2 regions of the Salmonella sp. GDC200615 genome follow, and region 1 is predicted to be linked to the other one. Evidence: predicted binding sites of a transcription regulator. Region 1 holds the regulator's gene; the other holds the start of a gene.
What was found. Region 1 encodes CRP, which controls carbon source genes, mostly activating them, when cyclic AMP is high. Its sites were predicted from a motif close to ATGTGANNNNNNTCACAT; they were not measured.
Positions count from the first base shown of each region.

Region 2: the regulator CRP is predicted to act here: its motif matches at 3,367-3,384, upstream of ACQ29O_RS02545 (YjcB family protein).

Region 1 covers NZ_CP192247.1:414,645-419,797, forward strand. Annotated here, with positions in the region: gene ACQ29O_RS01850 (YccS/YhfK family putative transporter) at 1-1,893, opposite strand, end outside; gene crp (cAMP-activated global transcriptional regulator CRP) at 1,942-2,574, opposite strand; gene ACQ29O_RS01860 (OsmC family protein) at 2,882-3,286, shown strand; gene ACQ29O_RS01865 (phosphoribulokinase) at 3,382-4,251, opposite strand; gene ACQ29O_RS01870 (YheU family protein) at 4,302-4,520, opposite strand; gene ACQ29O_RS01875 (hydrolase) at 4,517-5,153, opposite strand, start outside.
Region 2 covers NZ_CP192247.1:551,552-556,704, reverse strand. Annotated here, with positions in the region: gene ACQ29O_RS02565 (glutathione S-transferase family protein) at 1-202, opposite strand, end outside; gene soxR (redox-sensitive transcriptional activator SoxR) at 495-953, opposite strand; gene soxS (superoxide response transcriptional regulator SoxS) at 1,040-1,363, shown strand; gene ACQ29O_RS02550 (EAL domain-containing protein) at 1,351-2,952, opposite strand; gene ACQ29O_RS02545 (YjcB family protein) at 3,514-3,795, shown strand; gene siiF (SPI-4 type I secretion system protein SiiF) at 4,073-5,153, opposite strand, start outside.

The sequences.
Region 1 (5,153 bases):
TGGCCTGTCGTACTCCAGGCGCTGCTGGCAGCGCTGAATCGCAATCTCGCAAGATTCCAGATAGCGCTGCGCCAGATCAGGCGTCAGCATGGTGTGTTCCCGCGCCAGCGTCGTCATAGCGTTGATATGCTCGACAATAAACTGGCTGTGCGTGACCCACAGTTTCATATCCGACAGATAGTGGGTATTGAATCCGGGTTCCTGCATTGCCTGATTTAACGAGTTGAATAACGTGTTATGCGCCTGGTTGACCCGCATTCTTTGATAAGCGAGCGGGGTGGCCTGCGGATCGTTACTGAGGATCAGTCGGATAGCTTCTTGATCGGCTTCCAGCGCATCATGGGCGTTTTTACGTAATAGCCCGCTTTGCCATTGCGGCCACAGCCAGACCATGCCGCCAAAGGCAATTAAACAGCCAATCAGCGTATCGATCAGCCTCGGCACAATAAACTGCTCTCCGTTTAACGTCAGTAACTGGATGGTGTATACCGCCGTCACCGTAAAGCCGACCGTCGCCCAGCCGTAGTTTTTACGAATAATCAGATAACTTGCCAGCGTTAGTACCAGCATGACCGCCAGCGTAATGCTTTCGGGAATATGTAAGTGCAGCGTGACGCCGGCAATCACCAGGCCGACCAGCGTTCCGACTGAACGGTGCAGAATACGTACGCGCGTCGCGCCATAGCCGTTTTGGGTGACAAACAGCACCGTCATGAGTATCCAGTACGGTTTAGGCAGGTGCAACGCACTGCCCATCAGACTGGCGATGCTCATCATCACGCTGATGCGTCCGGCGTTGCGTAGCGCCGGTGATTTAAGAGACATATAATTTTTCAGCGCCGGAAGTAGCGGCAAACGACGCTGTTTATCGGCCATCAGGTCGCGGGCGTACAGCGGCCGCTGAGTACGCAGCACACGGGCGATTCGACTGAAGTGCCAATAGCAGAACTGGCCTACCGGATTTTCAGGATGCTGATTGGCGATTTTCTCCAGAGCGCCAATCTGTTTTTCCATGGAGAAGCGCGTCGGCAGACGATGATAAAGAATGTCATCCGCCAGCACGCGCAGACGGGCGGCGACCGTTTGCGCATTCCAGCGAATCACCTCTTCCGCATGGCTGCGTTCTACCAGTTTCTGTACCTCTTCCGGCTGATGCAAGCTGACGGAGATGTGCTCCTGCAAATCCATCGCTTCCTGAAAAGCCCGTAACAGGCGCTTGTAATCATTATTGTTGTGCGCCGAAAGCATATGCATCTGTTGGTAACACTGGGTAATGAGATCGACCGCTTTTTGCTGGCGTATCAGCAGGGGAGGCAGCGCTTTTTCCGGATCGATATGTTGGGTGAGCAGGCTGTATTTCGCTTCGCAATAATCGGCCAGTTCACGGTATAACAAACTCAATGACTCGCGCAGCGGCTGTTCGCGCCATAGCCAGAACCAAAACCAGTTAAACACGCCGTACCATAGCGTGCCCAGCGCATAAATGAGCAGCGGCTCCCAGACGGGCATGTATCCTGCAAGACTCAGGGTAAAGATGGCGGCAATCAGCGACGCTGGCAGTAACCGCGCGTGAAGCGGGCTAATTTCCGCCGTCACGCCAAGCACCAGCGTGAGCCCGGTCAGGATCAACGGCAGGGGGATGGATTCCGCCAGCAGAAGTTGCGTTACCAGACTGCATCCGGCGAACAGCGACGCGCCGATGATCAGGCGTTTAAAAAAACGTTTGTGCGGGGTATCCAGACCTGCAATGTTGCAGCAGGCGGGAACGAGAGAGAAAAGCAAGCCCAGGTGTAGCTGGCCTATCAATAAACCGACAGCCACAGGCAGACACAGCACCAGCGTTTGCCGTAGTGCGTAATTAATCTCTGGGTGATAAATCAGTCTTCGCCACATCGATGCAAACAAAAATGGCGCATGATAAAACGCGCCATTCTGACGGAATTAACGGGTGCCGTAGACGACGATGGTCTTGCCATGCGCGGAGATCAGGTTTTGATCTTCCAGCATTTTCAAAATACGACCAACGGTTTCGCGGGAGCAGCCGACGATCTGGCCGATTTCCTGACGGGTGATTTTGATCTGCATCCCATCCGGGTGCGTCATGGCATCGGGCTGTTTCGCCAGATTCAGCAGCGTCTGAGCGATACGCCCGGTGACGTCAAGGAAGGCGAGGTTACCTACTTTTTCAGAGGTGACTTGTAAGCGACGAGCCATCTGGGAAGAGAGGCGCATCAGAATATCCGGGTTGACCTGGATTAATTGGCGAAATTTTTTGTAGGAAATTTCAGCGACCTCACATGCGGTTTTCGCACGTACCCAGGCGCTGCGTTCCTGGCCTTCTTCAAACAGGCCCAGTTCACCAATAAAATCACCCTGATTCAGATAAGAAAGGATCATTTCTTTCCCTTCTTCATCTTTGATCAGCACTGCCACGGAGCCTTTAACGATGTAGTACAGCGTTTCTGCTTTTTCACCCTGGTGAATCAGCGTGCTCTTTGACGGGTACTTATGAATGTGGCAATGAGACAAGAACCATTCAAGAGTCGGGTCTGTTTGCGGTTTGCCAAGCACCATGCGCGGTTATCCTCTGTTATAAGCTGTCTCCAGAGCCAGAAAACGGCACTGTCTCTGGGGTTGCAAAAATATACTTCCCGCTACCTGGGAAGGGGGCTACGAAAATAGATTGTAGCCTGTAATGTGATGTCCTCTGCATACATGCAGTACGTCAATGTATTACTGTAGCATCTTGTCTGTTTTAGCATAGCTTTCGCCGTGTGTCTCTTGGTGTCTCGCTTCAGCATGACCCAGGTCGCCTTCCATTGCGACTTTTGTTGTATGCGCGTAATCTTTCAGGAAAATTGAAACATTGGAGTTACGAAATATGCAAGCGCGTGTAAAGTGGGTTGAAGGGCTCACGTTCCTCGGAGAGTCCTCCTCCGGCCACCAGATTTTAATGGATGGTAACTCCGGTGACAAAGCGCCGAGTCCGATGGAGATGGTATTAATGGCGGCTGGCGGATGTAGCGCTATTGATGTGGTATCAATCCTGCAAAAGGGCCGTCAGAATGTCACCAACTGCGAAGTGAAGCTGACATCCGAGCGCCGGGAAGACGCGCCGCGCCTGTTTACGCACATTAATCTGCATTTTATCGTTACCGGCAGCGATCTGAAAGAGGCTGCCGTCGCGCGCGCTGTCGATCTCTCCGCGGAAAAATATTGCTCGGTGGCGCTAATGCTGGAAAAAGCGGTCAATATTACCCATTCGTATGAAGTGATTGCGGCGTAACATGTGATGCCGGATGGCGGCGTGGCTTTATCCGGCCTACCCGTTTTTATCTCGTAGGCCCGATAAGCGTAGCGCCATCGGGCATTTCACCACGGTTATTCGATTTTTTTGCCTTCCATTAATCGCTGCACCAGCGGCAACATAATCAGCTCCATCGCCAGCCCCATTTTGCCGCCCGGCACCACTAATGTATTAATGTGAGAAATGAACGAGCCCTGGAGCATCGCTAGGAGCCAGGGAAAATCGATCCCTTCCAGATTGCGGAAATGGATCACCACAAAACTCTCATCCAGCGAGGGAATACCCTTTGCGGCGAACGGATTGGACGTGTCGACGGTCGGTACGCGCTGGAAGTTGATATGGGTACGCGAGAACTGCGGCGTAATGTAATTGATGTAGTCGTCCATGGAACGCACCACGGAATCCATCACCGCTTCACGGGAGTGTCCGCGCTCGCTGGTGTCGCGAATCAGTTTCTGAATCCACTCGAGGTTGACGATAGGCACCACGCCAACCAACAGATCAACATGACGCGCGACATCATGTTGCGGGGTGACGACGCCGCCGTGCAGTCCTTCATAAAACAGCACATCGGTCGGTTCGGGAAGCGGCTGCCAGGGGGTAAACGTGCCGGGAACCTGATTCCACGGTACGGCTTCATCATAGGTATGCAGATATTTACGCGACTGGCCTTTACCCGTCTGCCCGTACTCAATAAAGGTATGTTCCAGTAGGCTGAAGTCATTGGCTTCAGGCCCGAAATAGCTGATATGCCGCCCGGCGTCACGCGCTTTGCGGATCGCCATATCCATTTCCGGGCGGGTGTAACGATGAAAACTGTCGCCTTCCACCTCGGCGGCGTGCAGATTTAACTGCGCGAAAATTTTACGAAACGCGAGGCTGGTGGTGGTGGTCCCCGCGCCGCTTGACCCTGTTACTGCTATCACCGGATGTTTGGCTGACATGGCAACTCCATGATTGAGCTTTAGAATAATGTATTGTCGGCAAAGGCGTTTTATTCGCGAAACTGCTTTTTCGGCATAATATTGACCGTTTCATGTAATTCAGACCATACCAGCACGGCCTCGCCGGATTGCAGTTGGAGTTTTACGTCAGCGACTTTTTGTTCAAGCGAACGTTCATGTTCACCATAATCGGTGCCTTCGCGCAACACAAAGCTTTCGATCAGGTTGTCCAGCGTGTCGGGGGCGAGCCCCTGCCAGGGAATGATCATGATGACGCCTCCAGGTACGTTGTCAGCCAGTCAGGAATTCGGCGTTCCAGCCACATTTCAGGGCGCAGCGGCGTACCGCCGATAAATCCTACGTGTCCGCCATGCTCAGTTAGCTGATACTCCACCTGCGGGGGCAGATCTTCCGCTTTAGGGATCACATGATGATCCATAAACGGATCGTCTTTAGCGTGAATAATCAGCGTCGGTTTAGCAATCTGGTTAAGCAACGGCATGGCGCTACACTGACGATAGTAGTCGATGGCGTCGGCAAAGCCGTGAATTTTCGCGGTGATCAGGTCGTCAAACTCGCGAATACGGCGCATTGATTTCAGTTGCGCCAGATTCACCGGCAGCGACCCGGGGTACGCCGCCAGCTTGCGTGACGCATTCGCTTTTAACAGATTAAGCAAATAACGCTGATAGACGCGGGAAAACCCTTTGTCCATGTGGTAGCTACAGGCTTCGAGAACGAAAGGTGCAGAAACAATTACCGCCGCCTCGATGGGAATATCGCGGCCTTCTTTCGCCAGCAGGCACGCCAGCATATTACCGCCGAGCGAATAGCCCACGGCGGCTGTCGGAACGGCGCCGAACTCCCGCTGTAGCCAGCGTAAAAACCAGGCTCCGTCCTCC
Region 2 (5,153 bases), 140 kb from region 1:
TGGCGCCCGATTCCGCAATAACCATACCGTGATCTTCGATAACCGGAGACTTGCCCAGCGGATGCACTTTTTTCAATGCCGGCGGCGCCAGCATGGTCTTTTCACGCTGGTAACGCACAATCTGGTAAGGCAACGCCAGCTCTTCCAGCGCCCAGAGGATGCGCTGCGAACGAGACTGATTTAAATGGTGCACCGTCAGCATGGCTGTCTCCTGTAAGGTATGCCAACTAACTATAGAAAATTATGGCAGTTGCCGTAAAAATTTCGGCTAAAAAATCAGCATTTCGCTGGCGAACAGGGCGTCGTCGCTTACACTTACAGTATCAACACAAACCGGAACCTCCACCATGTGCTCGATATGAGGGGTGTTGACGTCGGGGGAAACCCTCCTGTAATCAGCGGGATAGAGCGAAAGACAAAGACCGGAAACAAACTAAAGCGCCCTTAGCGGCGCTTTAGTTTTAGGTGAACTCAGCCCGATGGCCGAGTGCATGTTAATCATCTTCAAGCAGCCGGGCGCCCGTCCCGTGTTCGCCAAGCCTGTCGCCTGGATTTCGCAGCGGACAGTCGCTACGCGATAAACAGCCGCAGCCGATACAACCGTCCAGCTCATCGCGCAACGCCACCAGCGTATGAATACGTCGGTCTAACTCTTCGCGCCACTGCGAGGAGAGCTGCTTCCACTCTTTCGCGCTTAACGTATGTCCTTCCGGCAAGATACCAAACGCGTCGCCGATAGTTGCCAGCGGGATGCCGATACGCTGGGCGATCTTGATAATCGCGACATAACGCAACACGTCACGCTTGTATCGCCGTTGGTTACCGCTATTACGGATACTGGTAATTAGCCCTTTGCTTTCATAGAAGTGCAGGGCGGACACAGCAACACCGCTACGTTTCGCAACTTCCCCCGGCGTCAGTAAGGCTTTTAAACGGGGAGATTTTTTTTCCATAAATCGCTTTACCTCAAGTTAACTTGAGGAATTATACTCGCCCGCAGACAAAACGACGAATCGAATACTGTTTAAGAGGCAACAATATGTCGCATCAGCAGATAATTCAGACCCTTATCGAATGGATTGATGAACATATCGACCAACCGCTAAACATTGATGTGGTGGCAAAAAAATCGGGCTACTCCAAGTGGTATTTGCAGCGGATGTTTCGTACGGTAACGCATCAAACATTAGGCGAGTATATTCGCCAGCGCCGTCTCCTGTTGGCGGCCGTTGAGCTACGAACGACCGAGCGCCCGATTTTTGATATCGCGATGGACCTGGGCTATGTATCGCAGCAAACCTTCTCGCGTGTATTCCGCCGCGAGTTCGATCGCACTCCCAGCGATTACCGTCACCGCCTGTAGGGCCTCTGCCCGCGTATCGTCAGAGGCGCGGGCGTTTGTTGTAACCAGGCGATGAATTCCTGCGGTGGCAACGCCTTCGCAAAGTGCCATCCCTGACAATACTGAACGCCGCGTTTTAGCAACCAGCTAACCTGTTCAGCCGTTTCAACCCCCTCAGCAATGATTTTTAGCCGCAAACTTTGCGCCATTTCAATAATATGTTCCACAATCAAATGGCTGGCGCTATTAGTGGTTAGCGTGTCGACAAAAGATTTATCAATTTTTAAAAGGTCGACATTTAATGAGTACAGGTTATGCAAGTTCGAATAGCCGGTACCAAAGTCATCAATTGCCACCTCGTATCCCGCCTGGCGAAACGCCTGAATAATCGGCGTCATTTTAGGCACATCAATAAATCCGCGCTCGGTCACTTCAACTTTTATCTGTTGCGCAAGCACTGAATGCTGACGCGTTTTTTCATGAATCATCACAATTAGCCGGGAAGAGAGAAAATCAGCGGCAGAGAGATTGATAGAGACATAAAGATGCGGGTGCGCGGCCAGAAAACCACCTAAATCATTAAATACCTCTTCGACGACATAATCGGTGATCTGCTCAATCATCCCCTCTTTTTCCGCCAGCGGAATAAATTCGCACGGGCTCATCACCGGACCGTGATAGCCCGGCCAACGCAATAGCGCTTCGGCACCTACACATGTCCCGTTTCGGATATCAATGATCGGCTGATAATGAAGGCAAAGCTGGTGCCTGGTAATGGCCCGTTGCAGCAATCGACGCGGTGAGTAATATGCCTGCCGGGATCGTGACCACATAAATAAGACGATAATGCTACAGATGATCCCTAACGGTAGCGTTAACGTAAGCTGATGAAAGAGGTTCTGGTAAAAGCGTTGCTTTGAGGTTGAAACAATCGTGGCAACCGGTCGTTTTGCTGATTTAACCAGAGTATAAAAACGCTCACCCTGTTGGAACACAGGTTCACTCCGTCGTACCAAAGGTAATAGCTGATCAGCCTGCGCCTGTTCACTCAGGGAGAAAAAGGTGTTGGTCACCGTATCATACATTCCCCAGGCCAACGCCGGATCGTCTGACATCACCTCGCTATAAGATAAGGGATTGATAACCGCGACATAGTTTCCCCGCTGCATATATGTCATTTTATAACCGTTGAAAAAAGGCGTATCACGATAGTAATAAATAGCGATGTCAGGCTTTCGTTTATAGTCAGCGCGGGGAATAAAATAAGGACTTGTTGGCGTCATAACCGTAGAGCATAGAAAACGCTGGCCCTTAGCATAAATCAACTCATTAATGTACAAACGACCGCGGATAATATTCAGCATTCGCTGTTGATGGGCTGGCGTACAGGCTTGCCCCTGATATTGTTCAGCGGCATCGCGGGCTAAATCTGCTTGCAGGATAACCCGCTCCGTTTTATCTAATACCAACTGCGCAAATGAATGTAACTGATTTCTGGTTTCAGAGACTGCCCGGATATGAGCAAACCAGATCGCCAGCAATATAGGAAGTAACACCACAATGATCGTTCCGAGAAATCTCAACACCTTGCGTCGTGTGCTTTGACTCATTTTCAGCCTATTTCCCTGCATTATTTGTGACTATTGTTGGCAAAATAAGACGTGAACCAAATGGAGGTTTACGGTGCATGAATTTATCAATATTAGCAACAGACTTTTACCGATCAACATTTACCATTAATAACTACGCGCAATCTCTTTCGCATACCAGGCAGGACACTAAATATTTTTGATAATATCAGATTTATACTCAAGTAAACGATGGGGTATACATCTTTACTCCTTTCTTTTGATAAATAACTTGATATTTTTATCAGGTCTGAATTTCACGAAAAAAATAAAAGAGTAGTAATAATACATCTTTGCTTTCCGGCAGTTTCTCTACGGACGCGTAGAATTCACACAAAAAATACGGTTATAAAACGCACAAAAAATACATTGCCGATCTGGCGAACAAGCTGTTTTTTGTGATATAGTTCACAAAAACAATGAAATAGAAACAATGTTTCATTCGATGTTGATGTGATGTCCGTTGATAGCCAGAATGTCCCACGTTTCCCGGGAACAACGCCGTGCTGTCCTGGACAAAGGTCTATTCAGAGGAAATGTTTCATGGCTGCCATAACCACTGGTGTCGTTCTTCTCCGCTGGCAACTGCTGAGCGCCGTGCTCATGTTTTTAGCCAGCACGCTCAATATCCGTTTCCGTAAATCAGATTATATTGGTCTGGCGGTGATCAGTAGCGGTCTGGGCGTGGTATCCGCCTGCTGGTTTGCCACCGGTTTACTCGGTATTACCATGATGGATCTCGCTGCGATCTGGCATAACATTGAAGCCGTAATGGTCGAAACGATGAGCCAGACCCCGCCAGAATGGCCGATGGTGCTGACCTGATACGCTATCGCTGCCGCTGAAGCCGCCCACCGGTTATCTCAACGCGGAATCGCGCGCCAGGGGTAGCCTTGCGCACCATCACGTCCCTCGCATTGCCGTTGATGAGGGCCGCCAGGTGTGGTTATCCAAAAATGGCAAGTGGAATAGCCCTAACAGAATCGAGCTAAACTTATTGAAGACGTTGCCGACTCGTTAAATGACAAAAAAGACCCGTTTGTGCAACGGGTCTTTTTTATTAAGCAGTACCACCTGATAACAGCGACAAGCGCTGCTTATTTTACATTAATAATTTATCCGGAGAACAATCACGGATTATTTTTCCACCTTTCATTACCAGGACCCGGTCAAAATACTTTATCAGATATCGACGATGCGTCACCATGATCAACGTTTTCCCATGAATAAACTCATCTAAGTTATCAAAAATTTGCTTCTCGGTATTCTCATCCAGATTTGATGTTGGTTCATCCCATAAAAAGACGCTGGCGTCACTACTCAGACTACGTGCTAATAATAACTGCTGCTGCTGTCCGGATGACAGGTTTTTAGCCATAAAATTCACCGGAAACTTCAGCCCCATAGGATGTTGCAAGATAAAACCACAGTTCGCCAGCTGAAGCGCCTTGAGTACCCGGCCCCTGTCGTTTTGCGGTTTTAACGCGAAATTACTTTCAATGGTTCCGGTGAATAAAACATCATGTGTCGTCACCACGCTTAAATGCTGAGAAAAAAAGTTCTGCGATAAATGTCCTAAGTTATATCCATCATATAAAATGGCACCGTCTGTTGGCGAAAGGTAGCCAGATAGCATTCCCAGTAATGAGCTTTTTCCTGCTCCGCATTCGCCTACCACCGCGACACGTTGCCCCGCAGGTATGTCTATAGACAGTCGGTTAATAATCATCGGAGATTGAGCATCATACTGATAACTCACGCCCCGGATAGAGATATCGCCATTGCACTTTGATATTGACTGTAATGCCGGTGTTTTTTCTGCCTGATCTTCATCAAAAAAAGAAAGCAGATCCTTACCGGTTTTTTCTGCTGATAAAATAGAGATTAATGTAGAAGAAAAATTCGAAATGATCCCGGAAATACGGCCAGAGACAATGACAGATGAAACAATTGCGCCAGTAGTAACATCACCCTTGATTACCATAAAAAAGGCTATTACCATAATAGTTATTTGGGTAATAGATGACATACTCCCCAATATAGATTGATAGATAAGATTTAATTTCCTTATCTTCAGGTTAAGATACGACTGTTCATTTGACGTATTAACCCAATCAAAAAGTAAACCTTGATTATTTAAGGTATGGATCATTTTAATAGATAAGAAAACTTCTGAGATAAAA